One region of the Bacillus pumilus genome, then DNA from elsewhere that is predicted to be linked to it. Evidence: a T-box and tRNA genes for the amino acid it is inferred to sense, from the RefSeq annotation. Region 1 holds a T-box; the other holds one or more tRNA genes.

The links. The T-box of region 1 lies ahead of CKW02_RS12840 (valine--tRNA ligase). A T-box ahead of a tRNA ligase gene usually reads a tRNA of that ligase, here a tRNA-Val.
Region 2: it encodes a tRNA-Val, which carries the amino acid that the T-box ahead of CKW02_RS12840 (valine--tRNA ligase) is inferred to sense. The anticodon was not compared.

What each region holds. Positions count from the first base shown of each region.
Region 1 covers NZ_LT906438.1:2,480,946-2,497,061, reverse strand. Annotated here, with positions in the region: gene hemB (porphobilinogen synthase) at 1-420, shown strand, start outside; gene hemL (glutamate-1-semialdehyde 2,1-aminomutase) at 448-1,740, shown strand; gene CKW02_RS12855 (LysM peptidoglycan-binding domain-containing protein) at 2,064-3,314, shown strand; gene ysxE (spore coat protein YsxE) at 3,352-4,383, shown strand; gene CKW02_RS12845 (hypothetical protein) at 4,418-4,606, opposite strand; T-box leader at 4,775-5,004, shown strand; gene CKW02_RS12840 (valine--tRNA ligase) at 5,063-7,705, shown strand; gene CKW02_RS12835 (bifunctional folylpolyglutamate synthase/dihydrofolate synthase) at 7,771-9,075, shown strand; gene CKW02_RS12830 (prepilin peptidase) at 9,223-9,942, shown strand; gene CKW02_RS12825 (SPOR domain-containing protein) at 10,111-11,130, shown strand; gene CKW02_RS12820 (Maf family protein) at 11,308-11,877, shown strand; gene radC (RadC family protein) at 11,926-12,600, shown strand; gene CKW02_RS12810 (rod shape-determining protein) at 12,691-13,710, shown strand; gene mreC (rod shape-determining protein MreC) at 13,738-14,637, shown strand; gene mreD (rod shape-determining protein MreD) at 14,634-15,152, shown strand; gene minC (septum site-determining protein MinC) at 15,207-15,890, shown strand; gene minD (septum site-determining protein MinD) at 15,893-16,116, shown strand, end outside.
Region 2 covers NZ_LT906438.1:169,854-185,969, reverse strand. Annotated here, with positions in the region: gene CKW02_RS01085 (CdaR family protein) at 1-637, opposite strand, end outside; gene cdaA (diadenylate cyclase CdaA) at 630-1,451, opposite strand; gene rsiW (anti-sigma-W factor RsiW) at 1,668-2,294, opposite strand; gene sigW (RNA polymerase sigma factor SigW) at 2,309-2,872, opposite strand; gene rocF (arginase) at 3,056-3,967, opposite strand; tRNA gene CKW02_RS01060 (tRNA-Gln) at 4,105-4,176, opposite strand; tRNA gene CKW02_RS01055 (tRNA-Tyr) at 4,181-4,265, opposite strand; tRNA gene CKW02_RS01050 (tRNA-Thr) at 4,294-4,366, opposite strand; tRNA gene CKW02_RS01045 (tRNA-Val) at 4,370-4,445, opposite strand; tRNA gene CKW02_RS01040 (tRNA-Glu) at 4,452-4,526, opposite strand; partial or broken gene murQ (N-acetylmuramic acid 6-phosphate etherase) at 4,748-5,656, shown strand; gene CKW02_RS20395 (MurR/RpiR family transcriptional regulator) at 5,633-6,163, shown strand; partial or broken gene CKW02_RS01030 (PTS transporter subunit EIIC) at 6,160-7,538, shown strand; gene pbp4b (penicillin binding protein PBP4B) at 7,551-8,906, shown strand; gene CKW02_RS01020 (glycoside hydrolase family 3 protein) at 8,920-10,839, shown strand; gene CKW02_RS01015 (exo-beta-N-acetylmuramidase NamZ family protein) at 10,851-12,098, shown strand; gene CKW02_RS01010 (bile acid:sodium symporter family protein) at 12,138-13,103, opposite strand; gene CKW02_RS01005 (hypothetical protein) at 13,161-13,355, opposite strand; partial or broken gene CKW02_RS01000 (flagellin N-terminal helical domain-containing protein) at 13,368-13,490, shown strand; gene CKW02_RS20100 (hypothetical protein) at 13,591-13,734, opposite strand; tRNA gene CKW02_RS00990 (tRNA-Thr) at 14,311-14,383, opposite strand; tRNA gene CKW02_RS00985 (tRNA-Asn) at 14,385-14,459, opposite strand; rRNA gene rrf (5S ribosomal RNA) at 14,502-14,617, opposite strand; rRNA gene CKW02_RS00975 (23S ribosomal RNA) at 14,679-16,116, opposite strand, start outside.

The DNA.
Region 1 (16,116 bases):
CATGTACCTGTCATGTCATATGCTGTGAAATATGCAAGTGCGTTTTACGGTCCGTTTCGTGACGCGGCGCATAGCACACCGCAGTTTGGAGATCGTAAAACATACCAAATGGACCCTGCAAACCGTTTAGAGGCACTAAGAGAAGCGCAATCTGACGTAGAAGAGGGAGCTGACTTCCTCATTGTGAAACCATCTCTTTCTTATTTAGACATTATGCGTGATGTGAAAAATGAATTTACACTCCCTATTGTTGCTTACAATGTGAGCGGAGAATATGCAATGGTCAAAGCCGCTGCTCAAAATGGGTGGATTTCTGAAAAAGAGCTTGTTCTTGAAATGCTGACAAGCATGAAACGTGCAGGAGCAGAACTCATCATTACGTATCATGCAAAAGATGCAGCAAAATGGCTCTCAGAATAAAGAACGGATAGACAGGAGGACGTTGAAATGGGACGTAGCTATGAAAAATCAAAGCAAGCATTTGAAGAAGCGCAGCATTTAATGCCTGGTGGTGTCAACAGCCCTGTACGTGCATTTAAATCAGTGAACACAGATCCGATTTTTATGGAACGAGGCAAAGGCGCCAAAATCTATGATATTGATGGAAATGAATACATCGATTATGTCTTATCATGGGGACCGCTTATTTTAGGGCATACGAATGACCGTGTGGTTGAAAGCATTCAGCGAGTGGCAGAAAAGGGGACAAGCTTTGGTGCTTCGACATTAGTTGAAAATGAATTAGCTAAGCTTGTATCAGAGCGGGTTCCTTCTATCGAAGTCATTCGTATGGTCAGCTCTGGTACAGAGGCAACCATGAGTGCACTTCGTCTGGCTCGAGGCTTTACAGGCAGAAATAAAATTGTGAAATTTGAAGGCTGCTATCATGGCCACGGTGATTCTTTGCTCATTAAAGCAGGTTCAGGTGTCGCAACGCTAGGGCTTCCAGATAGCCCAGGGGTACCTGAAGGAACTGCAAGCAACACGATCACAGTGCCGTACAATGATTTAGAAAGCATTCAAGTTGCTTTTCAGGAATTTGGAGACGATATTGCAGGTGTCATTGTCGAGCCGGTTGCAGGAAATATGGGGGTTGTCCCTCCGCAAGACGGTTTCTTACAAGGGCTGAGAGACATCACAGAGCAATACGGAGCTTTACTCATTTTTGATGAGGTCATGACCGGCTTCCGTGTGGATTATCACTGCGCGCAAGGCTACTTTGGCATCACACCTGATCTGACGTGTCTTGGTAAAGTGATCGGAGGCGGTCTTCCGGTCGGCGCTTATGGCGGAAGAGCGGATATTATGAGACAAATTGCGCCAAGCGGTCCAATTTATCAAGCAGGAACGTTATCTGGTAACCCACTTGCGATGACAGCAGGCTTAGAAACCTTAAAACAGCTGACACCTGAGTCTTATGAAGAGTTTAGACGAAAAGGAGACCGGCTGGAAGAAGGCATTTCAAATGCGGCGAAAGCACATGGAATTCCATTAACGTTTAACCGTGCGGGTTCGATGATTGGATTCTTCTTTACAAATGAAGAAGTGGTCAATTATGACAAAGCCAAAACAGCTGATCTCGCTTTATTTGCTGAATTTTACAAGGAAATGGCCGACCACGGCATCTTCCTTCCCCCTTCTCAATTCGAAGGACTATTCCTGTCAACAGCTCACACAGATGAAGACATCGAATATACGATTGAGACAGTGGAAAAAGTATTTCAAAAACTACGTCGATAAACGAAAGCCGATATGGAAACATATCGGCTTTTGATCATGACACAAGGCTTGCTTTCAGCCTTGTGTTCTTCCTTTCAGCGTGAATTGAAAACCTTTGAAGTCTAGGAAGGTCGAGCACAGGAGCGGAGCGAATTGATATTCGTGAGCACCTGCGCGCAGGACTGACAACGAATGCGAGGGTTTGTCTACACGCTGCGCCGATATGGAGACATATCGGTTTTTTTGTGTTGCTGAAAACCAATCATATTTTCACTGCCTCTCACATACATCTGTATTGACATCTAATTTTATTTTGAAGGATTAGATGAAAGGAGGACACCGACTTGTCTCAAAACAATCGATTACAGTTTTCAGTAGAAGAATCCATCTATTTCAAAAGCGGACAGGAAGTCAGTGAGCTGCTGTCTATTTCTCTCGATCCTGACATTCTCGTTCAAGAAGTGAATGATTATGTTTCGATTAGAGGTTCACTCGAGCTAACAGGAGAATACAACATAAATCAAGAGGAGCTATTGGGTGAATTGAGTTCCTATGCATCATACAGAGAAGCTGATGAGGTGAAGGTCAGAGAAGACGGGACGGCGGAGCTTCTGCATCAATTCCCAGTCGATATCACGATTCCTAAAAACAAAATCAGTCATTTAAATGATGTGTTTGTGTTTATTGATGCGTTTGATTACCAGCTGACAGAAAATCGTTTGCTGACCATTCAAGCTGATCTGGCGATTGAGGGTCTATTAGACGAGGAAATGCCCCAAGTGCCTGTAGAGGAGCCATATGAATTTGTTCATCGTTCTGAAGAAGAATATGGCGACGTGACCTACGATTATCAGCTGCAGCCAGAAGATGAAGAGCAAGAAGAGCTACAAGACTATGAACGTGAGATTGATGAGGATCAGGCTGTATTACAGCATGACACGCGCGCCGAAGAAGAAAAGCAGGAAGAAGAAATTGAGATAGAGCTGGTGAGTAGGGAAGAAGAAACCGAAGAACTGGAAGAATCGGAGAGCCAAGAAGAAGTGGCGCTTGGTTATCGCTCCTTACCAGAAGCTCAGGTGCAAGAACCGCCATTTTTTGAACCGCCTAAGCTCTTAGAAGAAGAGAAAAGGGAGGATACATTCTTTGAGGTGGAAGTGAGAAAAGATCCCGAAGCAGCTGAAGAGCTGGAAGAAACGGTTCAGCCGTATCCAGTATTTGAATCACCGGCTTATCACGTGGAAGAGGAGCAAGAGGCGCAGGATGACACGTACCAGCTCGGACGGTTATATGAACGAGAAGCGCCAAAAGTATATGAGTCAGCTCAAGAAGAAGAGGAGTTTGAAGAAGATGTGAGAGAAACGTCTGGCAGTGAAAACTCTCTTTATTTAACAAAGCTGTTTGCTAAGCAGGAGGAGGAAGATTTTTCTCGCATGAAAATATGTATAGTTCAGCAAGAAGATACGGTCGATCGTATTTGTGAGCGATATCAGTTGAATGTGCAGCAGCTTCTTCGCACAAACTCATTATCAGTGGATGCGGAGCTTGAAGAAGGGCAGATTCTTTATATTCCTGAATATCAAAAAAGCAATGCCTAACAAGAGATGACCGATCGAGAAAATGTGGTGAGTGAACGTGGATGAGATCCAATCTGTCCTATACGAATACGGGCTTGAGGCGGAATACGTTGAACCTGTCAGTCCTGCTGTCGTCAAAGTATATACAAAGCAGGGCGTATTTGCCTTAAAGCGAGTAAAAGCCAGTCGACATATGCAGTTTACAGAGCAAATGCTTGAACTAGAATCAAAGGGCTATCGCTCTTTTGTGCCGATTTATCGGACGAAGAGCGGTTCTTTTTTCTCAAGTCATCGTGAAAGCCAGTACGCATATTATCTCATGCCTTGGCTGACGAATGAAAAGAGAGAAGAGCAGGACGATAAACATGAATATTTATTTCAAGAGATTGCAAGACTTCATAAGCGGACTGAAGTGATGATGGATATCACAGAGCAAGAGATCGAAGCGCACTACACACAAATCAAGACCAAATGGGAAACAGAGAAAGACATGTATGAACGATTCATAGAGCGGGCAGAGCAAACTTGGTATATGTCGCCATTTGAACTGGCTGCTGCGATGTATTTTTCAGAGGCGATGTCTGCCAGCGAATTTGCCCTCGAACGACTAGAAGACTGGCATGAAGAAATGAAAGATAAAGAAACAACACGTGTTGTGTTAAATCATGGGCAGCTGTCGATTCATCACTTTTTGTATAATGATGTGGGTACAGGACATTTCACCAATTTTGAGCGGTCTAAAAAAGCCGCCCCCATTTATGACCTTCTGACCTTTTACTATCGGACATTCAAAACCTATCCCACGTCTTGTCCTGAATGCACTTCCTTGTTTTATACGTACCAAAAAGGAAATCCTCTTCGGGAGGAAGAGCTTCATTTGTTTCTTAGTTACCTTGCTTATCCGCAAGGTCTGTTTGATACAGTTAAAACCTATGAAGCAGGCGGGCAGGATGAGATGGAAAGCTGTCAACAGCTGTTAAGAGCGTATTGGCAGATGAAAAATTCAGAGCCGACCGTCATGAAGATTCACGAGATTGAGCAGGCTAGACGGCTTGAAGAAGAACAAAGTGCCTCGTCATCAGCGGAATGACGAGGTTATTTTGTGTGTACATAAGCGCGAGTGTTTAAAACCAATCAAGGTGAAAGGCGCAGGCGAGAAAAATGAGAATACCTAGGATGAGGACGTCAAATGTTGTGGGGAAAATGATCGTACGAAACCCTTGAAATATCGCAATCGGGAGAACGACTTGGGAGGCCACTGCCCGAATTTGTCTCAGCCAGGGGGGAAGTGTGTAAGGATTGATCTTTTTCAAAGCAAACGCCCTCCTTCTTCATTTTGTTATTATCATATGGGCAAAGAGGAAAAGGGTGCTTGCCCAATTTGTATAAAGAAGAAGAAAAGCGGAAAAGATGATTGACGAAAACAAAAGGCATTTAGTAATATAAATAAAAGATGAGTATGTGCTGATGAACGTGATATATCGTAAGCGTGGATCAGGAAGAGTACAAGCAAGACCCTAAAGAGAGGGAGACCATGAGCTGAAAGGTTTCCTAGGATGCACTTGTTTGGAAGGTCGCCTGTGAGCTTAATTTCTTGAATGAACAAGTAGAGAAATTCGGGAGAACCCCGTTATCCTTTAGAGTGTATGGGACACGTCTATGTGTTCCATGAAAAAAGGTGGTACCGCGAAAAAGCTTTTTCGTCCTTTTATAAGGATGAAAAGGCTTTTTTATGTTTCATCAGCCGAAAAAATGTGGAGGTTACATAAATGGAAACAAATAATCAAGAAATGCCAACAAAGTACGACCCAAATGCGATTGAAAAAGACCGCTATACGTACTGGCTTGAAGGAAAATTCTTTGAAGCACAAAATGACAAAACGAAAGATCCATATACAGTCGTCATTCCTCCACCAAACGTGACAGGAAAACTGCACCTTGGGCATGCGTGGGATTCTACACTTCAAGACATCGTGACACGTATGAAGCGGATGCAGGGCTATGACGTTCTATGGCTTCCAGGAATGGATCATGCCGGTATTGCGACCCAAGCAAAGGTTGAGGCAAAGCTTCGCGAAGAAGGCGTAAGCCGTTATGACCTTGGCCGGGAGAAATTTGTGGAAGGAACGTGGAAATGGAAAGAAGAATATGCGGACTTTATTCGCAGTCAGTGGGCGAAAATGGGGCTTGGTCTTGATTACTCACGTGAACGTTTTACATTAGATGAAGGTCTGAATAAAGCGGTACGCCAAGTGTTTGTTCAATTGTATGAAAAAGGGCTGATCTATCGCGGAGAGTACATCATTAACTGGGATCCAGCGACGAAAACGGCACTTTCTGATATTGAAGTCATTTATAAAGATGTTCAAGGCGCGTTTTATCACTTAAGATACCCACTTTCAGATGGCACGGGTTCAATTGAAATTGCGACGACAAGACCTGAAACAATGCTCGGAGATACAGCCGTTGCCGTGCATCCTGATGACGAACGTTATCAGCATTTAATTGGAAAAACAGTGGTCTTGCCAATTACAGGACGCGAGATTCCAATCGTTGCTGATGACTATGTCGATATAGAGTTTGGCTCAGGAGCTGTGAAAATTACACCTGCTCATGACCCGAATGACTTTGAGCTTGGAAACCGCCATGACCTAGAGCGTATTCTTGTCATGAATGAAGATGGCACAATGAATGCAAATGCACTGCAATACAAAGGAATGGACCGCTTTGAATGCCGTAAACAGCTTGTAAAAGACTTGCAAGAAGAGGGTATTTTGTTCAAAATTGAGGACCATATGCATTCAGTTGGTCATAGTGAGCGAAGCGGAGCTGTCGTTGAACCTTATTTATCTACTCAATGGTTTGTAAAAATGCAGCCGTTGGCAGACGAAGCCATTAACCTTCAAAATGGGGACGACCAAGTTCAATTTGTTCCAGACCGCTTTGAAAAGACGTATTTACACTGGATGGAAAATATCCGTGACTGGTGTATTTCTCGTCAGCTATGGTGGGGACACCGCATTCCAGCTTGGTATCATAAAGAAACGAAAGAAGTATACGTTGGACTGGAAGCACCAGAAGATATAGAAAACTGGGAACAGGATAACGATGTGCTTGATACATGGTTTAGTTCAGCGCTTTGGCCTTTCTCGACAATGGGCTGGCCGGATGCAGATAGTGAAGACTTCAAGCGCTACTATCCAACAAACCTGCTTGTTACAGGCTATGACATCATTTTCTTCTGGGTCTCTCGCATGATCTTCCAAGGTCTTGAATTCACAGGAGAAAAACCGTTTAAAGACGTTCTGATTCATGGGCTGATCCGTGACGAGCAAGGACGTAAAATGAGTAAGTCGCTAGGTAACGGAATTGATCCAATGGAGGTCATCGACAAGTACGGTGCAGATTCATTAAGATATTTCTTAGCAACTGGAAGCTCACCAGGTCAGGATCTTCGCTTTAGCTTTGAAAAGGTTGAATCCACTTGGAACTTTGCGAACAAAATTTGGAACGCATCACGTTTTGCTTTAATGAACATGGATGGCTTAACGTATGATGAGCTTGATTTAACAGGAGAAAAATCAGTTGCTGACCAATGGATTTTAACTCGCTTAAATGAAACGATTGAAAGTGTCACACAGCTAGCTGACAAGTATGAATTTGGTGAAGTGGGCAGACATTTATACAACTTCATTTGGGATGATTTCTGTGATTGGTATATTGAGATGGCGAAGCTTCCGCTTTATGGAGAAGATGAAGCAGCGAAGAAAACGACTCGTTCGATCCTTGCGTACGTATTAGATCAGACGATGAGACTTCTTCATCCGTTCATGCCATTCTTAACAGAAGAAATCTGGCAGCATCTTCCGCACGAAGGTGAATCGATTACTGTAGCGGCTTGGCCTGAGGTGAAGCCGGAGCTTTCAAACGAACAAGCGTCTGCTGATATGAAGCTGCTTGTGGAACTCATCCGTTCTGTTCGTAACATCCGCAGTGAAGTGAATACGCCAATGAGCAAACAGGTGGAGCTTTACATTAAAGCTTCTACATCTGATGTGCAGGAACGCTTAGAGAAAAACCGTTTATATATCGAGCGTTTTACGAACCCAAGTGTACTTGAAATTGGCACAGATGTCCCAGCTAGTGATAAAGCGATGACGGCTGTTATTTCTGGAGCAGAGCTCATTCTGCCGCTTGAAGGCTTAATCAACTTAGATGAGGAAATCGCTCGTCTGCAAAAAGAGCTTGATAAGTTGACAAAAGAAGTAGAGCGCGTCCAGAAAAAGCTTGGCAACGAAGGCTTTATGAAAAAAGCGCCTGAAAGTGTCGTAGAAGAAGAGCGTGCGAAAGAACGTGACTATGTCGCAAAACGCGAAGCTGTTCAAAAGCGTATTGAAGAGCTGAAAGCATAAGGTTGAAAAGACGGCTCCTAACAAAATGGAGTCGTCTTTTTTGAAAATTTCGGATGAAATGAGAGATGACATTGTTTACAACCTATCATGAAGCCATTGAGTGGATTCACAGTAGACTGGCCTTTGGTGTAAAACCGGGTCTTGAAAGAATGAAGTGGCTGATGAACAAACTAAGCCATCCGGAACAACGCATAAAAGTGGTACATGTTGCAGGTACAAATGGAAAAGGTTCAACGATTGCGTTTACTCGTTCCGTTTTACAGGCAGCAGGCTATTCAGTCGGCACCTTCACCTCCCCGTTTATTTTAACGTTCAATGAACGAATCAGCGTGAACGGAGCACCTATACAGGATGAAGAATGGCTGAGTTTGGTGAATAAAATCAAGCCTTTTGTTGATGAGTTAGATCAAACAGAGCTTGGCGCAGCAACAGAGTTTGAAATCATTACCGCATGTGCATTTGCTTATTTTGCCGATGTGCAGCAAGTAGACTTTGTCCTATTAGAGACAGGGCTTGGCGGAAGACTTGATTCAACAAATGTTGCCGTACCTATCTTAACAGCGATTACATCGATTGGTCATGATCATATGGCGATTCTAGGTGATACACTTGAACAAATTGCATCTGAAAAAGCGGGCATTATCAAAGAGGGTATTCCGATGATCACCGCAGTTCATCAACCGGAAGCACTTGCGGTCATTCAAAATATCGCAAAAGAGAAGAAGACGGAATGCATTTCATTACAGGATACTTGTACCTTCAGTCATCAGCAGCCAACAGAAACAGGAGAACGATTTACGTTAAGCACATCAAAAAGGCAGTATCCGCAGCTTGAAACAGGGTTAATCGGAACGCATCAACAGCAAAATGCTTCCCTTGCTGTTTTACTCATTGAATGGATGGAGCAAGAAGGCTATATTAGCGTGACAGAAGAGCAGGTATATGAAGGTATTCGGCATGCAGTTTGGGCTGGAAGATTTGAAAAAGTCAAAGACCATCCACCAGTTTATTTAGACGGCGCTCATAATGAAGAAGGAATCGACCGTTTAATTGAAACGGTACAAGCTCATTTTTCTAGTAAACAAGTGCATGTCTGTTTTAGTGCTTTAAAAGATAAGCCGTACAAGCAAATGATTCAAAAACTTGAAGCCATTAGTTCCTCTATCCATTTTGTTTCATTTGATTTTCCAAGAGCTGAATCAGCGGAAAAGCTTTATGCATGCAGTCAGTTAGAGGCAACATCGTATGATGATGACCCTCGTACAGTGCTTGAGTTCATTCAGAAAAAAAGTGATGATCCTTCAGCGGTGATCCTTGTGACAGGCTCTCTTTATTTTATTTCAGATTTACGAAATCGTATGATTGGATAACGAAAAGACGCAAATGGCTTTGATGCCTCCTGCGTCTTTTTCTTTTTATATGTAGAAGAGGGGAAAAATCATATTTTCACTAGATGCTTTGGTGGATAGGGTCATGGTAAAATCCGGTCTATCTTATTACCGGAAGGAGCACCACATATGATTGAGATTTTTCTGTTTCTTGCAGGCATCACGATGGGATCGTTCTTACATCTCACTGGCGAAAGGCTGCCAGTGAAGCGGTCTATTCTCTTCCCTCGCTCTCACTGCACAGCCTGTAAACAGCCGCTATCCCTGTATGAGATGATCCCGCTCGTTTCTTATGCTGTATGGAAGGGGTCTTGTAAACATTGCGGCATTCGGCTGTCTTGGCTCTATCCAACGATTGAAATGCTGTCAGGCGGTCTTTTTTTGTTCATTTATAGGATCGCTGGTGTTTCGTTTGAAAGTCTTTTCCTTGTGATTCTTTGTAGTTTATTCGTGATTGCTGTCGTGAGTGATCTTCTCTATATGAGGGTGCCGAACGAGCTGTTTCTCTTCTTTTTCCCTCTTTTCGTCATATACCGCACGTTGGAACCGCTTCTTATCTGGTGGGAAGGGGCGGCTTCTCTGATTTTTTGCATTCTTTTGTTTTCTAGTTTAGATTATTTTAAGCCGAATAGTCTGGGCGGAGCTGATATGAAGTTGTTCAGTGTGCTTGCGTTTTGCTTTGGCTTCAAGCCGTTCCTTCTCATGCTTTTTCTCTCATGTATCGCTGGAATGGTTTATGCAAAGGTCTTTTCCTTTCGAGTAAACGAGCCATTCCCTTTTGTTCCTTCGATCGCTATTTCTTTTTTGCTGTATCTCTGTGGTGCTCCTGTCTTGTTTCTATTTGGATAGTCGAAGGGGTGAAAAAATTGGCGAACACTTTTTTGCCCTGCCGACAAAAGTCTTGTTCTTTTTTTTTACTGCTATGGTAAAGTGTGAAACAGAAAGAAGGACGGGTTAAATTCGCGCTGATTCATTGGACAGAAAGGTCTTTCTTACAAACATGTCAGAAAGCGGGGAATGACAGTGAAAAAGAGGCAGGCAAAAAAACAAGGGCTAAAGGTCAATATTAATGGCAAGGAAGAAATGGTGCATGAAGATGATCATCAGCCGCCAAAACAGCAAGAGGATCAAGTGACGTTTTCGAATTGGGAGGAAAAGAGACATTCTGAACAGGAGACAGCGGCTTCTCAGGAAGATTCGTCTAAACCGAAAGAAGAAGATTTCCAGTGGGATGATGCTGCTGATCATATTTATCATTCTGATCCAAAAGTCGTCACACCTTATCAAAAGAAAAAAAGCTCCTTTGATCAGAAGTTCGGTAAAAATCGTGGTCCCTTCAAGAGAGTGATGACAACGATTGTGTTTGCGGTCGTTCTTGGGACAGGCCTTGGGGTGTTTGCGCTTAGTTTAAGTCAAGATGGTACATCAAATCCTTCAGGTGGAGATATCAGTGTCTCGGCATCTGGTTCTGGAAATCAATCATCGATGAAAGCTGGTGGGGATGCGCCGAATGCAGGTACTACAGATGAATCAAAAGAGAACAAAGATGAAAAAAGTGCCTCTGGCAGTTTATCAACCTTTGTTGTACAGGCTGGGAAATTCTCTTCTGAAAAAGGAGCAGATGACTTAGTTGGCAGTTTAAAAGATGCAGGATATGCTGGGAAAAAGGTTTCCATGGATGATGGATATTATGTCATTGCCGGGCTTGCGACAGAGCAGGGGATGACAAGCGCTGTAGGGAAGAAATTGATTGATCAGCACTTTGAGGCGTGGGGAGGAAAGGAGCTCTCATTTCAAGTGCCGGATGAGCTGACTAGTTTAATAGAAAAGGCATCTGTATTATCATCCAAAGTGATTGCAGGCGATGAAGTGGATCAAAAGGAAGTCACGCAGCTAATTTCTGAGCTTGAAAGTGCCAAAACAGAGGATGCACCGGCTAAAAGCAGTTTGCTAAAAGCTGTGCAGCTCTTAAATGACCCAACTGCTGAAAATGGATGGAAATCTCAGCAGGCATTGCTTGATCAATTAAATACGTAAAATCATTTTTTAAGAAACGAAACTAGTCAAAAAATGACTAGTTTTTTTCTTTTGCATCCAACATAATGATGAAGGTACATGAAAAATGAATTTTCGTAAATTGTCGGTAAGATGTACATTTGCTAGGATGAATGGGTATCTTACTTCTTAGGCTAAACCCTGAAAGGATGAACAAACATGAACCAATTGATTCTCGCATCGCAATCACCTAGAAGAAAAGAATTGCTTGATCTAGCAGGGTTTTCTTATGACATTCAAGCAAGTCATTTAAAAGAAGAAATTAATCGAAACCTTTCCCCTGCTGAGAACGTCCAATGGTTGGCAGAACAAAAAGCAAATGATATTCAAAGATTAAATCCCAAAGCTGTGGTCATTGGTGCAGATACAATTGTTGCAATTGACGGCAAATGTCTTGGGAAACCAAAAGATAAGAAAGAAGCGGCTTTTATGCTTCAATTATTATCAGGAAAGACACATCAAGTCTTGACGGGTGTCACGGTTCAGTCAGAGAATAGAAAAGAAACATTTTATGAACAGACAGAAGTGACATTTTGGACGCTGACTCAAAATGAAATAGACCGCTATATCGATACGGGCGAACCCCTTGATAAAGCGGGAAGCTATGGCATTCAAGGGAAAGGCGCACTGTTTGTTCAAAAAATAGATGGTGATTATTTTTCCGTTGTCGGTCTACCTATTGCGAAAACAGTCAGAGTGCTTGAAACCTTTGGAATCACCCCTTTTTGAAGACAGGAAGGAATTCTAAAAGGAGTGGTCATCCTGAACGATTTCCCTATGCTGCTAAAGCATCTCCCTCATGATGAAAAACCGAGAGAACGATTTATCAAATACGGGCCCAGCAGTTTGTCAAATCATGAACTTGTTGCGATTCTTCTAAGAACAGGCACGAAAAAAGAATCAGTTCTCCAAATTTCTGCAAGACTTCTGCAAACATTTGGCGGTCTTCGCTCTGTAAAAGAAGCCTCAATTGAAGAAATGTCGAAGATTAGAGGAGTTGGAAAGGCGAAGGCGATTTCTCTTTTAGCTGCTTTAGAACTCGGCACTAGATTACACCATCAAACGACGGATAACCGCTATGTGATCCGCACACCAGAAGACGGAGCGAACTTTGTGATGGAAGATATGAGATTTTTGACACAGGAAAATTTCGTTTGTCTTTATCTCAATACAAAAAATCAAGTTCTTCATAAACATACCGTGTTTATTGGAAGCCTGAATTCATCGATCGTTCACCCGCGTGAAATTTTCAAAGAAGCCTTTAAACGATCGGCCGCTTCATTTATATGTGTGCACAACCATCCATCTGGAGATCCGACGCCCAGCAGGGAAGATATTGAAGTTACACAGCGACTTTTTGAATGTGGAAAGCTGATTGGAATACAGCTGCTTGATCATCTGGTCATAGGTGATCAAAAATTTGTGAGTTTGAAGGAAAAAGGGTATTTGTAACACTTTTTTTTTCAATGTTTTACGATATAATAGAGTTTATGAGTTTTTCCCTAAAGGGAATTTTGGTTTAAGAAAGGAAGATACATACATATGTTTGGAATTGGTACAAAAGACCTTGGAATAGATCTTGGAACAGCGAACACGCTTGTTTTTATTAAAGGAAAAGGCATTGTTGTAAGAGAACCTTCGGTCGTAGCTTTGGAAACTGATACGAAGTCTATAGTGGCGGTTGGAAATGACGCGAGAAACATGATTGGCCGTACACCTGGTAATATTGTGGCACTTCGCCCAATGAAAGACGGAGTCATTGCAGATTACGAGACGACAGCAACAATGATGAAATATTACATTAATCAAGCATTAAAAGGCAAAGGGCTTTTTGCTCGTAAACCTTACGTGATGGTATGTGTACCATCTGGTATTACAGCTGTAGAAGAGCGTGCAGTTATTGATGCAACAAGACAAGCTGGTGCACGTGACGCATACCCGATTGAAGAGCCATTTGCTGCGGCGATCGGTGCTAACCTGCCTGTATGGGAGCCAACAGGAAGTATGGTTGTTGACATTGGCGGCGGTACAACAGAGGTAGCCATTATTTCTCTTGGCGGTATTGTGACATCACAATCAATCCGCGTGGCAGGAGATGAAATGGATGATGCGATCAGCAGCTACATCCGTAAAACGTATAACCTGATGATCGGTGATCGTACGTCAGAAGCTATTAAAATGGAAATTGGTTCTGCGCAGCCTGATGTACATGATGAAATGGATATTCGGGGCCGTGACCTTTTAACTGGTCTGCCAAAAACAATCTCGATTACAGCAGATGAGATTGCAAAAGCGCTTCGCGATACAGTGGAAACAATTGTTGATGCGGTGAAAATGACACTTGAAAAAACTCCGCCTGAGCTGGCAGCAGATATTATGGACCGTGGAATCGTCTTAACTGGCGGCGGTGCATTGCTTCGTAATCTTGACAAAGTCATTAGTGATGAAACGAAGATGCCAGTCATTATTGCTGAAGACCCGCTTGACTGTGTGGCAATCGGAACAGGAAAAGCACTAGAGCATATTCATTTGTTCAAAGGAAAATCAAAAGATAATCGATAATCGGGCGTAAATAAAGAGGTGTAAGACATGCCGCAGTTTTTTATGAATAAAAGATTAATGTTGCTCCTTGTCTGTGTCATCGTACTGGTGGCCATGATTGGTTTTTCAGTGAAAAGCGGCAGAGGTGCTTCATGGCCGGAAAAATTAGTGGGGGATACGACAGGCTTTTTTCAAGGTGTCTTTCATAAACCATCACAATTTATCGCCGGTATTTATGGGAACGTACAAGATTTAAAGAACACATACGATGAAAACGAACGTCTTCGAAAAAAACTTGATGGACAAACCCAATATGAGGCGAAACTTCAAGAACTAGAAGATGAGAACAAAAAGCTTCGCAAGCAGCTCGGTTATGTGAACTCTATTCGTGATTATACGCCAATTCTATCAACGGTTATCGCTAGAAACCCGTCCCTTTGGGATAGCTTTGTCATGATTGATAAAGGGAAAAAACAAGGCGTTGACAAAGATATGGCGGTCACAAATGAGAGTGGTGCGTTAATTGGGAAAATTGAAAGTGATAAGCTCAACAATTTTACTTCGACTGTAAGGTTGCTAAGCTCTACTGACCAAAATAATAGAATTTCAACGAAAATTTTTGCGAAAAAGGGCAAAGAAGAACTCAACGGAATTATTAACGGCTATGACAGTAAGAAAAAAATGCTGACAATGAATATTCTGAAATCTGATGCAGATGGAGATGTCAAAAAAGGAGATCTTGTTGAAACATCTGGAGCAGGGGGCGTATTCCCTCAAGGCTTGACGATTGGTAAGGTGAGTGAAATCGAGCCAGATCATTACGGCCTGACAAAAATCATTTATGTAGAACCAGCGGCTGAACTCAACAATTTAGACCGCGTGATTGTGGTGAATCGCAGCTCAAGTACGGCAGATGCATCTGAATTGACGAAGGAGGAAGGATCGTGAGACGTTTCCTTCTTGCTTTCGTCATGTTGTTTATCTTCGTATTTGACAGTATTTTTGTCGATCTAGTGAAGCTCCCATTTGTTTCAGACAATCAAATTTTAGCTCCTCATTTCATCTTACTCGCACTTGTATTTATGACGGCTTTTGTGAATCAAAAATATGGTGTGATTTTCGGTTTTATCTTTGGACTTTTATATGATATTTCGTATACAGGCATACTTGGTGTTCATATGTTTGGCTTTGGAGCGCTCTGCTATTTGCTAGCGAAAGCCTTTAAAGTTTTGCAAACAAATATGTTAGTGGTCGTCTTTCTGTCGATTATTGCTGTTTCCGTGATGGAGTTTTATGTATACGGCGTTCAAGCGACAATTCAACCAGGTATTATGCCGTTTAATACGTATGTCATCGAACGCTTTATTCCAACGATTCTTTTAAATACTGCTGCGTCTCTCATACTTGTTGTGCCGCTTAGGCTCTTTTTCATCAATATGAAACAAGGACTGATCGACGAATAAAAGCAGGAGTTTGTCCAAATACGGCGAAATGAGTATGTTGTTGAGGTGAGCATCTTGAAAACTCAAAAACAGCAATATGTGACAATAAAAGGTACAAAAAACGGATTAACATTACAGTTAAATGATGACTGTTCGTTTGATGACCTTCTTTCTGGCTTGCGAGAGGTTCTTTTACTTGAGCAATATACAGATGGAAGGGAAGGTCATAAGGTTAATGTGCATATTAAGCTTGGTTTTCGGTATTTAACAGAGGATCAGGAAATGCGTTTGACTGAAGCAGTCTCTGAAAATGAACATCTCGTCATTCACTCTATTGAAAGTGACGTCATGTCAACTGAAGAGGCGAGACGATTAAAAGCAGAGGCCGAAATTACCTCTGTAGCCAAAATTGTGCGCTCTGGACAGGTACTGTATGTTGAAGGAGATCTCTTATTAGTAGGAGATGTCAATCCTGGCGGAACGATTCGTGCAGGGGGAAATATTTTTGTGCTCGGCGCTTTAAAAGGCGTGGCACATGCTGGATGTAATGGGAATAAACAAGCTGTCATTGCGGCATCTCGTATGATTCCAACACAGCTTCGCATCGCACAAGTGTTTAACCGTGCACCAGATCAAAAAGAAGATGGAAATGAAATGGAATGTGCTTATTTAGATATAGATGGCAACATGATCATTGAACGCCTGCAGCAATTGGCTCATATAAGACCTAATCTGACAAGGCTTGAGGGAGGAATGTGAAATTGGGCGAGGCTATTGTGATTACCTCAGGAAAAGGCGGCGTTGGCAAAACAACAACATCTGCAAACTTAGGCACAGCACTAGCAATTCAAGGGAAAAAGGTGTGTCTAGTTGATACCGATATTGGCCTTCGGAATTTAGATGTCGTGATGGGGCTTGAGAACCGCATTATTTATGATCTAGTCGATGTAGTAGAAGGAAGATGTAAAATTCACCAAGCGCTTGT
Region 2 (16,116 bases), 1.5 Mb from region 1:
TCCCGCTGCTATCATACACAGTGAGCTTCGCTTCCTTTTCAATTTGCTGATCGACATCCTCTAGGTTCACAAATGCTTTAATGACAGAAATTTTGTCGATCACGTCTTTTGAACCTGTGACTGTGACTTTTTTCGGATTCACAATAGGCTGTTCAGGTGAATAGCCGTCTTTGATTTTATTTTGATTATAAAATTCGGTTTCAACAGGAAATTCTGCTGTTGTTTTTTCTTGTATCGTCACCGTCGTCACAGATGGATTGATCGATAGCGTGAGTCCTTTTGATACATCTCTTGCCTTCAGCTCCACTTTATGAGTACCTGTGGATAAATTCTGCATATCTGCATATATTTCGAAGTTCTTTGTTTGTCTTGCTGTTTTCACAGCACTCGTTGACCCTTTAATCGTCACATTGACTGTTTGCGGCACACCAGTGACGACATACTTCTCGTCATCATAATACGCTTTAACAGGAATATCGGTTAAGGTCGCTTCATCTGTCGTCGATGTTGGGAAAAAGGATTCACCGATTTTTTTCGGCGTGGGCGCTTGCGCTGAATTGACTGCACCATACAGCAATAAAGCGAAGACCAATGCAAAAAGCTTTACGGCCCAGCGATTATTCAAAATCTTATCCATTTTTCTTGCCCCTCCAATACCATTTGGTCGAGGAAGCATCTTTGCTGTTCTTACTAAATTCAGCAATCAGCATTTCTTCAAGCGCTTCTTCTGTCAATTCTCGGTGGAGATCACCATTTCTCGCGACAGAAATGCCGCCTGTCTCCTCAGAAACGATGACGGTCAAGCTGTCTGTCACTTCGCTAATTCCGACTGCCGCCCGGTGACGCGTCCCTAGTTCCTTAGAGATAAAAGGACTTTCTGACAGCGGTAAATAACAAGCGGCAGCTGCAATCTCATCACGCTTCATAATGACAGCACCGTCATGAAGTGGTGTATTTGGAATGAAAATATTAATGAGCAGCTCTGAACTCACCTTTGCATTCAAAGGAATTCCAGTCTCTATGTAATCATTCATCCCAGTATCACGCTCAATTGTCAGCAGCGCGCCGATTCTGCGTTTTGCCATATAGTTAATTGCTTTTGTAATTGCCTCGATCGTTTTCTGCTGCTGTTCCTCTACAGGTGTCCCGCTTCTTGAGAAGAAACGGCCGCGCCCAAGCTGCTCAAGCGCTCTCCTTAGCTCTGGCTGAAAAATAATAATGATCGCAAGGAATCCCCACGTAATCGCTTGATCCATCAGCCATTGAAGTGTGTTAAGACCGAGATACGCACTTCCCATCCTGACGAGAACAATGACCACAATTCCCTTTAAAAGCTGAACCGCTTTTGTTCCGCGGATGACCATCATTAATTTATATATCACATACCAAACAACGAGAATATCAACAGCATTACCGAGGTACTGCAAAATAGGAATATCCCCTAAAGCCATTTCCTCGTCCTCCAGAATTTTCAGTTATTCTTCGTTTGATGCATTTTTGATAAAAAAAGAGCCTATGTGTAAATACATAGCGTGGCTATTATATCACATTTTGTTTCAGCAAGGAAAACAGTTGCCATATATGGCTGGCCTGCTAGCTCGCATACATTCTGACCTATAATATAGAAAAAGAGCAGTCCCTAAAGAGACTGCTCTCGACCCGTATAATTACTTTTGCTCCTCTGGTCCAATGACCCGCATCACATTTTGTACTGTAGATTTCATTTTGTACCAAATCCAATCAAACACTTCATTAATTTCATTAATTTGACCAGTGACTTGTCCGGCAGAAGCAGTCAGCTGTTCCCCATTGACGACGGTGACATTTCCATCAACCTTGCCTTCTACAATCAGCTTGCCATTTTTGACAGTGACATCACCTTTTACGGTTTCCCCTTTAGGTACGGTCACTGTATCATTTACAACGACGAGATTCGGCTGCTTCGACACACTGAAATTATGATCCGTATTCCAGCTTGTAAACAGACTGCCTCCCATCAAAATGAGAAAGAGGGCAGCGGCCACCATCAGCGGATGAGCTTTGATCCATCTTTGAACCGACACACGCTTTTTTTCCTTTGGAAGACCTGCCATCACCTTTGCAGTGAAATCAGTCGGTGCTTCTATATGAGATGTACTCTGCACAAGCGCGATGGATTTCTCAATTTGTTGAAAATGAGTACGGCACTCCTCACACGATTGCAGATGGCTTTTTAATTCTTTTTCGTCTTGGGGCTCAATGTCCCCGTCTAAATACTGATGCATAAGCAGGACGATTTTTTCCTGACAGCTCATCAAAATCACCTCACTCAAAGGTCTCTCAACTGTTTCCGGAGAGCCTCTCTACCCCTGTGTATTCTCGTTTTCACCGTACCAACAGGTATATTTAAAATCTCACTAATTTCTTTTAACGAGAGTTCATCAATATACTTTAATACGATGACCGAACGATATTTATCGGGTAATCTTAGAATTTTTTGCTGAATGGTACTCGATAATTCAAGAGACACCACCTCTTCCTCTGGCAAAATGCCATCAGCAGCAATTTGAGAATACATATTCAATCCTTCTGTTCCTGCCACCTCTGCATCTAAATAATAATCCGGCTTTTTTTTGCGAATACGATCGATGGTCAGGTTGGTTGCAATGCGGTACAGCCACGTAGAAAACTTACGATTCACATCAAAGCTTTCAATATTCACATAGGCACGAATAAACGCCTCCTGTGCAATATCCTCTGCTTCGTGTGCATTCCCAAGCATACGGTAGCACAGCTGATAAATTTTGTCTTTATACAGGTCTACGATGTCTGCAAATGCGTTCTGGTCGCCTTTTTTCAATTGCTTAATTCTCTTTTTAATCATTGTGTCCATAGTATATTCAACCTCTGCCTTCACCGGTCTTTATGTATACGAACCTCTTTCCAAAAGGTTTCATTCTCCTCTAAAAAATAGTGTAACAAATTTTTGACAGCGTGTTACGTATATCCACCAGTAAAAACCTTAATATATCCTTAAATTTATCCAAAACAAAAAAGAACGGGAACAAGTCCCGCTCTACAATAGCTTTTCGCCCATTAATGATCCAATCAACGCAACAGCTGCCTCGGCTGTTTTATTTTTTTCATCCAAAACCGGATTCACCTCAACAAATTCAGCTGAAGTCAAAATACCCGCTTCCTCTAAAAGCTCCATGGCTAGATGACTCTCACGGTAACTGATGCCGCCTGCCACAGGAGTTCCTACACCTGGACACTCAGCTGGATCTAATCCATCTAAATCAAGCGACAGGTGGACACCATCCGTTCTTTCCTTTAAATAAGAAATGGCTTCCTCCATCACCCTTGTCATCCCTAAACGATCTATTTCATGCATCGTATACACTTTAACGCCTTTCTCTCTAATTAATGCCCGCTCTCCTTCATCTAAGGATCGAGCACCAATTAAAACAACATTCTCAGGCTTCAATTTTGGAGAATAACCACCAATGTTCGTCAAATCAGCATGCCCAAGGCCAAGACTGACTGCAAGCGGCATACCATGTATATTTCCAGAAGGAGAGGTTTCCTCTGTATTTAAATCACCGTGAGCATCATACCAAATGACACCTAAGTTTTCATAATGCTTGGATACACCAGCAAGTGTGCCAATGGCAATGCTGTGATCACCGCCTAAAATGAGCGGGAATGAACCTGATTGCACAATACTGTCAACCTTCTCAGCCAGCAGCTGATTCGCACCAGCATTCTCCGTTAAATTTTTTAGCTTTTCACTTGTATATAAACCTTTTTCATCATCTCTTTGTTCAACCGGAATATCTCCGAGATCCTCCACATCAAATGAAAGCGATTCCAATTTTTCTTTTACGCCTGCACACCGAATCGCACTCGGTCCCATGTCGACGCCCCTTCTCATTTGACCCAAATCCATTGGAACGCCGACAAGCGTGACTTTCTTTTGATCTCCCATATGTACATCCCCTTTCTGTTCATGCTTATATTTTACTTTCTTGATGCCTCCTGACTCAACTCAACAATATTTTGAATAGTTATACATTCTGCCTACTCACATAAAAAAAAGACACCTTTTTGAAAAAGGTGTCTTAACTGGGCTAGCTGGATTCGAACCAACGCATGACGGAGTCAAAGTCCGTTGCCTTACCGCTTGGCTATAGCCCAAAAATGGTGGAGGGGGGCGGATTCGAACCGCCGAACCCGGAGGGAGCGGATTTACAGTCCGCCGCGTTTAGCCACTTCGCTACCCCTCCACATATGGAATTGATAAAGTAAAAACAGTGCCGGCAAGAGGACTTGAACCCCCAACCTACTGATTACAAGTCAGTTGCTCTACCAGTTGAGCTACACCGGCATATGGTGGAGGATGACGGGCTCGAACCGCCGACCCTCTGCTTGTAAGGCAGATGCTCTCCCAGCTGAGCTAATCCTCCACATTATGGTGACCCGTACGGGATTCGAACCCGTGTTACCGCCGTGAAAGGGCGGTGTCTTAACCGCTTGACCAACGGGCCAATTTGTCAAGTTTGACTGTTTCCTTGAAGCTGACAAAAGTTATTATATACAGGTTGTCCCCCTTTTGTAAAGGGGATTTTTATTTTTTTTATTTTCTAACTATTTACCTTCAAATAGCACTACTTTTTAATTGAAATATAATTTCAATATTTAAATATAATGTTGAAATTTCATATCATACTGAATATACTGAAAATGAAGAAATAAGGAGGAATGTCGCATGCAGCCATCTCAATTGCGTTCTTTGACAACAGAATCAAGAAATCCTAACACAATGGGAATATCACAAGCAGATCCACTCGAAATGCTCCAAATGATTAATGAAGAAGATATGAAGGTCGCTCAAGCAGTCAACCGTGTCCTACCACATGTCAAAACAGCAAGTGACTTCGCCTATGAATCCATCTCAAATGGGGGCAGACTCGTTTATTTAGGAGCCGGGACAAGCGGCAGACTTGGCGTGATGGATGCTGTCGAATGTCCCCCTACCTATAGCGTCTCACCTGATGTGATTGTCGGCATCATGGCAGGCGGAGACGCTGCTTTTTCACATGCTGCCGAAGATGTGGAAGACAGTGAAGAAGCGGGCAAACAGGATTTAGTACACATTCACCTGACATCAAAAGATACAGTCGTCGGTATCGCCGCCAGCGGTAGGACACCCTACATCATCGGCGCTTTAAACTACGCTAAATCCATCGGCGCAAAAACAGTAGCCCTCAGCTGTAATGAACAAGCAAAAATTAGCGAACTGGCAGACTGCGCCATTGAAGTCATTGTAGGACCTGAAGCCATCACCGGGTCAACACGAATGAAAGCCGCATCCGCTCATAAAATGATTTTAAATATGCTTTCCACCTCTGTCATGATCAGACAAGGAAAAGTATATGAAAACCTGATGGTTGATGTAAAAGTCAGCAATCATAAATTAAAAGAACGCGCCATCACCATCATTCAACATGTGACAAACGCTCCCTACGAACAAGCCGTGAAAACGCTTGAAGCGGCAGACTTAGAAGTCAAAACTGCCATCGTCATGCTCCAAACAAACACAGACAAAAAAACAGCAGGAAACTCGATTCAATCGATTAAGGACACCGCTTCTATTTTAAATGCAGAGGCATTAGAAGAGGCTGTTCAATTACTGCTGCATGCAAACCAAATCCATTTTATCGGCGTCGGTGCATCTGGCATCGTCGCAGCGGATGCCCAGCAGAAATTTCTCAGAATCAATTATGCAGCGACTGCCTTCACTGACATGCACATCGCATCAACGGTCATCGCAAATGCAGGAAAGAATGACATCGTGTTCGGTATATCCTTTTCAGGAGAAACGTTAGACATCATTCAAGCCCTTCAGCTCGCAAAAGACAATGGAGTGAAAACCATTGCATTGACACATCCAGGTCAAACAAGCGTTTCTGCCTTATGTGACGTTCACCTATCGACGTCCGGTTCCAATGAAGCACCTTTTCGCAGTGCAGCCACTTCCTCTAGAATGGCACAGCTCTACTTAATTGATGTCTTGTTCCTCAGCTTAGCTTCCCATCAATATGAAGAGACAGCGCAATATATTGACAAAACAAGACATGCCATCCGCTCCATGAAACGAAAATCAAAGGGGGATTCAACATGAGTCATCAAACGAAATATCAGCAGTTGGCGAAAGACATTCTTTCTCTCTGTGGTGGTTCTGAAAACATCTCTTCCCATACACATTGTATGACGCGTCTCCGAATTACACCGATTGACAATGAACAAGTTCAGATCAATGAAATCAAAGAACTCGATGGCGTCATTGGAGTCGTTGAGGCAGAAACGCTACAAATTATCTTAGGTACTGGTGTTGTCAACCAAGTATCAAGTGCATTTGAACAACTGCTAAATGCCTCTGGCTCGTATGATTTAAACAACGAAGCACAGAAAAACAAGCAAGCCATTTCACAAAAAACCGCACACCGTTCAAGCTGTTCTTGCGACGAATTGCCAGCATTTTTATACCTATCATTCCAGCACTCGTTGCATCAGGTCTTATTACAGGGATTACAAAAGCAATCGTGCAAGCGGGCTGGCTTGATGGAAAGTCTCAAGCAGCGATCATTTTAACCGTTATTGGTTCAGGCTTGTTCGCTTATCTCGGTATATTAGTTGGAACAAATGCCGCAAAGGAGTTCGGAGGCTCTCCTGCATTAGGCGCATTAGCTGGTATCCTCATTATTAATCCAGCCTCCGCAGATATTATGTTATTTGGCACAAATATTCTACCAGGCAGAGGCGGGCTTATTGGTGTTCTTCTAGCTGCCATCTTTATGGCGCTTGTGGAAACAAGAATCAGACGATTCGTCCCGCAATCACTTGATATCATCGTCACACCAACCATCACACTACTCATTACAGGCATTTTTACGTACGTTGTCTTCATGCCAGTCGGCGGATTTATATCGGATGCCATTACCTCAGGATTAACTTATCTATTAAATATGGGCGGAATCTTCGCTGGATTTATTCTTGGTGCAACCTTCCTTCCACTTGTTGTAACAGGACTTCACCAAGGACTGACACCGATTCATATGGAACTCATCAATTCCATAGGAGATGACCCGCTTTTGCCGATTCTCGCTATGGGCGGTGCAGGACAGGTAGGTGCGGCATTCGCCATTTATATGAAGACAAAAAAGAAAAAACTCAAAAGAGCCATCGCGGGTGGACTTCCTTCAGGGATGCTTGGCATTGGTGAACCACTCATTTTTGGTGTGACACTCCCGCTGGGACGACCATTTCTCACCGCTTGTCTTGGCGCTGGAATCGGCGGTGCATTTCAAGCCTACTTCCAAATTGCAACGAAGGCGATTGGTGTATCAGGTCTCCCATTAACCTTTATTGTTCACACACATCAAATGCTTCTTTACTTAATCGGACTCTTTATTGCTTATGTCGCTGGATTTATTTTCACATACTTATTTGGTTTTCATGATGATATGGCTGTTGAATTTGAGGAAAATAAGCAATAGGAGGTCTAACTCTTGAAGAAATACTTTCTCTTAATAACAAGTCTGCTCATGCTCCTTGGATTACCAGCACAAACATTTGCAACTAGCTCCCATCCTGTATCGTCTTTGTCTAAAACAGCACCTGAAGAATATCCCGTCTTAAAAAAGGCAAAACGACCGGAACAAGTTAGTTTTTCTTCTAGGCAGCTTAGGAAGGTTGATCACATGATTCAAAACGATATCAAAGCAGGATTTCCAGGAGCCGCACTCATCATTATCAAAGACGGAAAAATCGTCCATCAAAAAGCCTATGGCTACAGGCAAAAATACGAAGGCACAACCGAACTCAAATCCTATAAGAAAATGAAAAAGAATACACTGTTCGACTTAGCATCCAACACCAAAATGTATGCGACGAACTATGCCCTGCAAAAGCTTGTCTACGAGAAAAAACTGGATGTGAACGAAAAAATACAAGCCATCCTGCCAGATTTTAAAGATGAACCAAATGCAAAGGTAACCGGCAAAGACCAGCTCCATGTAAAAGATCTTCTGACCCATTCTGCCGGACTCCCTTCCAGTGTCTTATTTTATAGCAAAGAAGCAGCCGGCACCTTTTATTCTCAAGATAGAAAGACAACGATGAAATGGCTGCCGAAGGTGCCTCTGCAATACAAACCAGGCACCCAGCACATTTATAGTGACATTGATTACATGCTGTTAGGCATGATCATTGAGAAAAAAACAGGTATGCCTCTTGATCAATATGTAGAGTCGACAATCTATCGGCCGCTAGGTCTCAAACACACAATGTTCAATCCACTGCAAAAAGGATTTAAACCGAAGCATTTTGCAGCAACCGAACGTTTAGGTAATTCGCGAGATGGTGTCATTGATTTTGAAAACATTCGCAGATACACCCTGCTAGGCGAAGTCCACGATGAAAAAGCATATTACTCAATGGCAGGTATCTCTGGTCATGCTGGACTTTTCTCTAACATATCAGACATGGCCGTGCTGCTCCAGCTCATGCTGAACAAAGGAGGCTATGGAAAAACAACCATCTTTGATCAAGCTTCTATCGATCTCTTTACAGCCTCTTCTGATACAAACCCAACATACGGGCTAGGCTGGCGAAAAAACGGTCATACTGACATGGAATGGATGTTTGGAAAATATGCAAGTAACGAAGCCTATGGACATACTGGCTGGACCGGAACGATGACATTGATTGATCCAAAACATAATTTAGGTATCGTCTTGCTGACAAATAAGAAACATTCGCCTGTCGTTTCACCTGAAACCAACCCAAATCAATTTGAAGGTGACCTTTTCCCAACTGGCACTTATGGAAGCATCATGACCGCAATCTACGAATCTTTTAAGTAAAAGGAGGAATTCGATGTTAAAAGCACTTTTCCCCGCTGCTTTGGTTTTAGCTCTGCTAACCTCTTCCATTCCAACGGAAAAGGTTAGCTCTGCCCCTCTTTCAACCGCCAAACAAATGGTACAAAACATGTCTTTGGATGAAAAGATAGGTCAAATGCTTATGCCAGACTTTCGTAATTGGCAAACAAAAGATGAATCCGCACCTACAGGCTTAACAAAGATGAATAAAGAAGTATCCCATCTTGTAGAAAAATATCATCTAGGCGGTGTCATCTTATTTGCGGAGAATGTCGTTGATACGAAACAAACCGTCAAACTCACCCATGAATTTCAAAAAGCATCACCAAAGATTCCATTACTCATTTCAATTGATCAAGAAGGTGGAATCGTCACAAGATTACAAAAGGGAACACATTTCCCAGGAAATATGTCGATTGGTGCCTCTAGAAGCAAGAAAAATGCATACGACACAGGTAAAATCATCGGCAAAGAATTAAACGTACTAGGGATCAATACAAACTTCTCTCCTGTGCTAGATGTGAATAATAACCCAAACAACCCCGTCATTGGTGTCCGTTCCTTTAGCTCTGATCCTGCTCTTGTCACTAGGCTTGGCCTTCAAACCATGAAGGGACTTCAAAAGGAGAAGACTATTTCGACACTCAAGCATTTCCCAGGACATGGTGATACAGCTGTCGATAGTCACTACGGCTTGCCGCTCGTAGAACATGACCTAGATCGTCTTAAAAAGGTGGAGCTGTATCCGTTTCAACAAGCGATCAACGCTGGTGCGGATATGGTCATGACCGCTCATGTTCAATTTCCTGCCATTGATGATACAACATATAAAAGCAAAAAAGATGGCGAGGACATCATGGTTCCAGCTACCTTATCGAAAAAAGTCATCACACACTTATTAAAAGAAGAGATGGGCTTTCAAGGAGTTGTCGTAACAGACGCCCTAAATATGAAAGCGATTGCAGATAACTTCGGACAGGAAGAAGCCGTAGTGATGGCCATTAAGGCTGGCGTCGACATCGCCCTCATGCCAGCACCAGTCACCTCTCTTAAAACTGAGAAAAACCTTGAGAATGTGTTCAATGCTGTAAAACAGGCAATTGTAAAGAAAGAAATTCCGATGTCTCAAATCAACGAATCTGTTGAAAAAATTCTTGAATTGAAGATCAAACGAGGCATCATTTCTTCCAAAAAACCTATCACCCTTGAGAAAAAAATCAAAAAAGCCACTCAAGTCGTTGGGAAAAAATCGCACCGGAAAGCAGAACAAAAAATGGCGCGTGAAGGGATCACCCTGCTTAAAAACAACGATAAGACCCTACCCTTCAAGCCTAAAAAGAATGATAAAATCTTGGTCATGGCACCTTACGAAGATCAAACAAAAGCCATGTCTGTCACAATTGATTCTCTGATCAAACAAAAAAAGATCAAACCTGTACGTATCCAATCATTTGCTTTTGCAGATAAGACTTTCAACAAAGAAACAGCCAGACTCATACAAGATGCTGACTATGTGATTACCGGCTCATACGTTGTCCAAAATGACCCAGCTGTGAATGATGGTGTGATTGATGACAATGTACAGGACCCGAAAAAATGGGCTACTGCTTTCCCGCGTGCTGTCATGAAAGAAGCTGCAGCACAAAAGAAAAAAATGGTCATCATGAGCCTAAGAAACCCTTACGATGCTGCAAATTTTGAGGAGGCGGATGCCTTACTAGCTGTTTACGGTTTTAAGGGCTACTCAAACGGACAATTCAACCAGCCAAATATTCCTGCTGGGTTAGAAGTCATATTTGGCACTGCATCACCTAAAGGCAAACTGCCTGTAGATATCCCATCTGTCACTCATCCAAATCAAACCCTGTATCCATTCGGCTATGGACTCAACTTGAAAGGGAAACAGATCAAATAGGAGGGATTCTCTTGAAAAAAACAGCAAGCTTCATACTCGCAAGCATTTTCATTATGAGCACATTGACCGCCGCCTCCCCCGCAAACCAAGAACGAACAGATACAAAAGGGAAAAAAGCAGCAGTCAAAACAGGGATTGAAACACTACTCTCAGGCAACCTTTCATGGTTAAAAGGGAAAAGGGTCGGCCTCATTACGAACCCAACTGGTATTGATGCAAATATGAAAAGCAGTGTCGATCTCCTATTTGAGCATCCAAATATTAAGCTTACTGCTCTATATGGACCTGAACATGGTGTGCGCGGCGATGCACAAGCAGGAGAAGGCGTCGAATCCTATACCGATGAAAAAACAGGTCTTCCTGTTTACTCCCTCTATGGAAAAACAAGAAAACCAACGCCTGACATGCTCAAAAATGTAGATGTCTTGCTGTTTGATATCCAAGATGTTGGCACTCGTTATTACACCTATATTTACACGATGGCCTATGCGATGGAGGCCGCTAAAGAAAACAACATTCCCTTTGTTGTCCTAGACCGTCCAAACCCTATTGGCGGACTAAAAGTAGAAGGCCCTGTCCTAGAACCTGAGCACGCTTCATTTGTAGGGCTCTATCCAATACCATTAAGACATGGGATGACCACTGGTGAACTAGCAACATTTTTTAACAAAGAGTTTCATATCAATGCTGATGTCACAGTCATCAAAATGAAAAATTGGAAGCGTTCCATGACGTTTGATGACACGAAGCTGCCGTTCGTCCTTCCTTCACCTAACATGCCAACAGTGGATAGTACCTTTGTATATCCCGCCACAGGATTAATTGAAGGCACAAATGTCTCTGAAGGCAGAGGAACAACAAAACCGTTCGAGCTCATTGGCGCTCCGTATATCAATAGCAATGAGCTAGCAGATCATCTAAATCAATTAAAACTAAAGGGTGTGAAATTTAGACCCGTATCATTCACCCCCACTTTTTCTAAACATGCAGGGAAGCTATCACACGGTGTGCAGCTATACGTCACAGACCGCTCTTCATTCGAAGCGGTAAAAACAGGGTTATCCATCATCAAAGCCATACATGATTTATATCCAAAAGACTTTGAGTTCCTTCAAACAGGCAGCTTTGATAAACTCATCGGGAATGGTTGGATCAAAGAAGAAATCAATCAAGGTACTTCTGTCAAACACATCATGAAACGCTATCATCACGACCTCAAATCGTTCGAAAAGAAACGGAAGAAATATCTCATCTATTAATTCGCAAAAAGACCTCCATCCTATGAGATGGAGGTCTTTTCATGATAAAGATTTAGTCACAGCAGGTGCCTTCAGCTCAAATCGATTGAGTAAAAAACCAAACAAGGCAGCAAGTACTTGCTGAAACAGCATGCCAATCACAACAGGGACAGCAACAGCAGGCGGGAAAAAGCTAATAGCAAGCACAGCCCCAGCACTAATATTTCTCATGCCGCCCGTATACACAATGGCCACAATTTCCCCTTGAGTACATTTCATCACCTTTCCAATCAACCACGCAAAAGCATACCCACTCATCGCAATGAAAAAGACAGTCGCTGCTTTGCTAAAAAATGCAGCATCCAGTTCACGCAAATATGGGGCGACAACAGAACTGTTAATCGATACGACAACAAACAAGCCTAATTTTGAAAAAGGAGCCAGGGTCTGACTCATTGTTTTCGTCACCGATGGCTTTGCATACTGACGAACGAGCATCCCTAAAATAGAGGGCAGCACCACCATACCAAACAGCCCTTTCATGATCGCAACCATGTCCATATGGACCTGTGTACCGACGAAGAGTGACAAGCTTACTGGCACAATCAATGGCGAAAGCAATGTATCAATTAAAATGATAGATAACGTTAAACCGACATTCCCTTTATACATCGCCGCCCATATTAAACTAGACACACCTGTTGGAATCACCATCGCAAGAGTCAAACCGGTGATCGTCATAGAATCGCCCGCAAATATCAAATGCCCCGCTGACCAAGCATAAAGAGGCATCAGCACATGCAAAATCATAAACGATAAAATTAAAGGCAATGGATGCATCACCGTATGCTTTAAAGCTGAAAAAGTAGATGACAAGCTCCCTGAAAATGTCATAATGGCAAATACCCAAGGCACTATAAACGTAAAATCTTTTAAATAGGCTGCCAATAAAACACCAAGTAGCACACTAATAGGCGTAATAAGCGGCATCATCCGGCCGAGCACTTGGTTCAAACGCACAAGCATGCCGGCCACCTCCATCCTTCACTTTCTACCCTTTCTATTGTAACAAACAGAAAAAACTTATGAAGAACCATTCACCTGTTTCACAAGATTTCGACTTTGTATATCCATTCCAACTACGTCTACTTGTACGCCAGCTGCTTGAAACTTTCCCTTTACACGTTCTATCGCTGGAGATCTTTCCCTGATGAACACTTGGATGAAGCGTCTTTTAGAACGATCAATAAAATGAAACATCGAACTGAATAAAGACAAACAAAAAAACCCCTATATAAAGGGGCGGAAGGTGCATTGACTGAAACTCACTCAATCCTTCAACGTGTACGTGAACTAGTGGTTCAAGCTGGAAACACTGGTACGCAGGATAAAGAGTCTGACCTTCAATCTATCCTGAATCCTTCTCTCAAAATCCTTTTTCTTTTCTCTGTTACTTTATCGAGTGTTTTTAGGGCATGTGAAAAAGTGTTGTTTCCACACGGTTTTACACTAATCATGTTTCTCTTCTTACATCGATGTCTTTAATAGCTTGATTCGCTACAATCCCATTAGCATCTTTAACTCCCAATGCATCTGTACTCATTTTATCAATATGAACTGAAATTTGTTGAGTTGCGTTAGCACCGATTTGGAACACTAAAGCATTACCACTTGCTGGGACTGCACTTCAAAAGAAGAACAATGAAAGTTGCAAATGCAAAAGAATTGCAGCTTCACGCATTTTCAAACGATGAAAAATAAACATCAAAAAGCCCCTGTTCTCTATGGTCAGGGGCTTTACTTTTTTCATTTTTTCAATGCTTTTTGAAGAGCTGCTTTTGTCTTCGATCCGTTCCATCTCTTATGTGGCACAACCTTGGCCAATGGAATGCCTTGCTCTGTCATCAGCTGAACGAATTAGCATTATGCGTTCTCAACTACCTTTTCAAATTTAAATACATGGTGGGAGCGATTCGCAAAAAGGCACGATATAAGAAAATTCATTTGCATGATATGCATCATACTCATGCTGCTATGCTAATAAATCAAATCGGCAAAATACCTGGGTTTAATATCAAATCTGTCTCTCAGCGTTTAGGTCATGCGGAAGCTATAACAAACTTATTGCAAATTCGATAATTGGCCCCTAATTTGTCCTCAAGCAATTAAAAAAGGACATAAAAAAAAGCCTTCTCATCATCGAGAAACCTTGTCAGATTAACATTTAGAGGAAAGCTTCCAAGCGGGCTCGAACCGCTGACCTCTTCCTTACCATGGAAGTGCTCTACCTACTGAGCTATGGAAGCATGGCTCCGCAGGTAGGACTCGAACCTACGACCGATCGGTTAACAGCCGATAGCTCTACCACTGAGCTACTGCGGAATGATAAAGTAACTTCTTCCATTGGAAGGATATAAACAAAAAGCTTGGCGGCGTCCTACTCTCACAGGGGGAGACCCCCAACTACCATCGGCGCTGAAGAGCTTAACTTCCGTGTTCGGTATGGGAACGGGTGTGACCTCTTCGCTATCGCCACCAAACCTGATGGAGAGAATGTTCTCTCAAAACTAGATAACAATGTTCAAACTTCACATTAGAATATAGGTTAAGTCCTCGATCTATTAGTATCTGTCAGCTCCACGTGTCACCACGCTTCCACCTCAGACCTATCAACCTGATCATCTTTCAGGGATCTTACTTCCTTGCGGAATGGGAAATCTCATCTTGAGGGGGGCTTCATGCTTAGATGCTTTCAGCACTTATCCCGTCCGCACATAGCTACCCAGCGATGCCCTTGGCAGAACAACTGGTACACCAGCGGTGCGTCCATCCCGGTCCTCTCGTACTAAGGACAGCTCCTCTCAAATTTCCTGCGCCCGCGACGGATAGGGACCGAACTGTCTCACGACGTTCTGAACCCAGCTCGCGTACCGCTTTAATGGGCGAACAGCCCAACCCTTGGGACCGACTACAGCCCCAGGATGCGATGAGCCGACATCGAGGTGCCAAACCTCCCCGTCGATGTGGACTCTTGGGGGAGATAAGCCTGTTATCCCCGGGGTAGCTTTTATCCGTTGAGCGATGGCCCTTCCATGCGGAACCACCGGATCACTAAGCCCGACTTTCGTCCCTGCTCGACTTGTAGGTCTCGCAGTCAAGCTCCCTTGTGCCTTTACACTCTGCGAATGATTTCCAACCATTCTGAGGGAACCTTTGGGCGCCTCCGTTACATTTTAGGAGGCGACCGCCCCAGTCAAACTGCCCACCTGACACTGTCTCCCTGCCCGATAAGGGCAGCGGGTTAGAAGGTCAATACAGCCAGGGTAGTATCCCACCGATGCCTCCACCGAAGCTAGCGCTCCGGTTTCCAAGGCTCCTACCTATCCTGTACAAGCTGTACCAACATTCAATATCAGGCTGCAGTAAAGCTCCACGGGGTCTTTCCGTCCTGTCGCGGGTAACCTGCATCTTCACAGGTACTATAATTTCACCGAGTCTCTCGTTGAGACAGTGCCCAGATCGTTGCGCCTTTCGTGCGGGTCGGAACTTACCCGACAAGGAATTTCGCTACCTTAGGACCGTTATAGTTACGGCCGCCGTTTACTGGGGCTTCAATTCGCACCTTCGCTTACGCTAAGCGCTCCTCTTAACCTTCCAGCACCGGGCAGGCGTCAGCCCCTATACTTCGCCTTACGGCTTCGCAGAGACCTGTGTTTTTGCTAAACAGTCGCCTGGGCCTATTCACTGCGGCTTCTCGGGGCTTTAACACCCTAAGAAGCACCCCTTCTCCCGAAGTTACGGGGTCATTTTGCCGAGTTCCTTAACGAGAGTTCTCTCGATCACCTTAGGATTCTCTCCTCGCCTACCTGTGTCGGTTTGCGGTACGGGCACCTCTCACCTCGCTAGAGGCTTTTCTTGGCAGTGTGGAATCAGGAACTTCGCTACTAAATTTCGCTCGCCATCACAGCTCAGCCTTCACGGGAAACGGATTTGCCTATTTCCCAGCCTAACTGCTTGGACGCGGATATCCAATACCGCG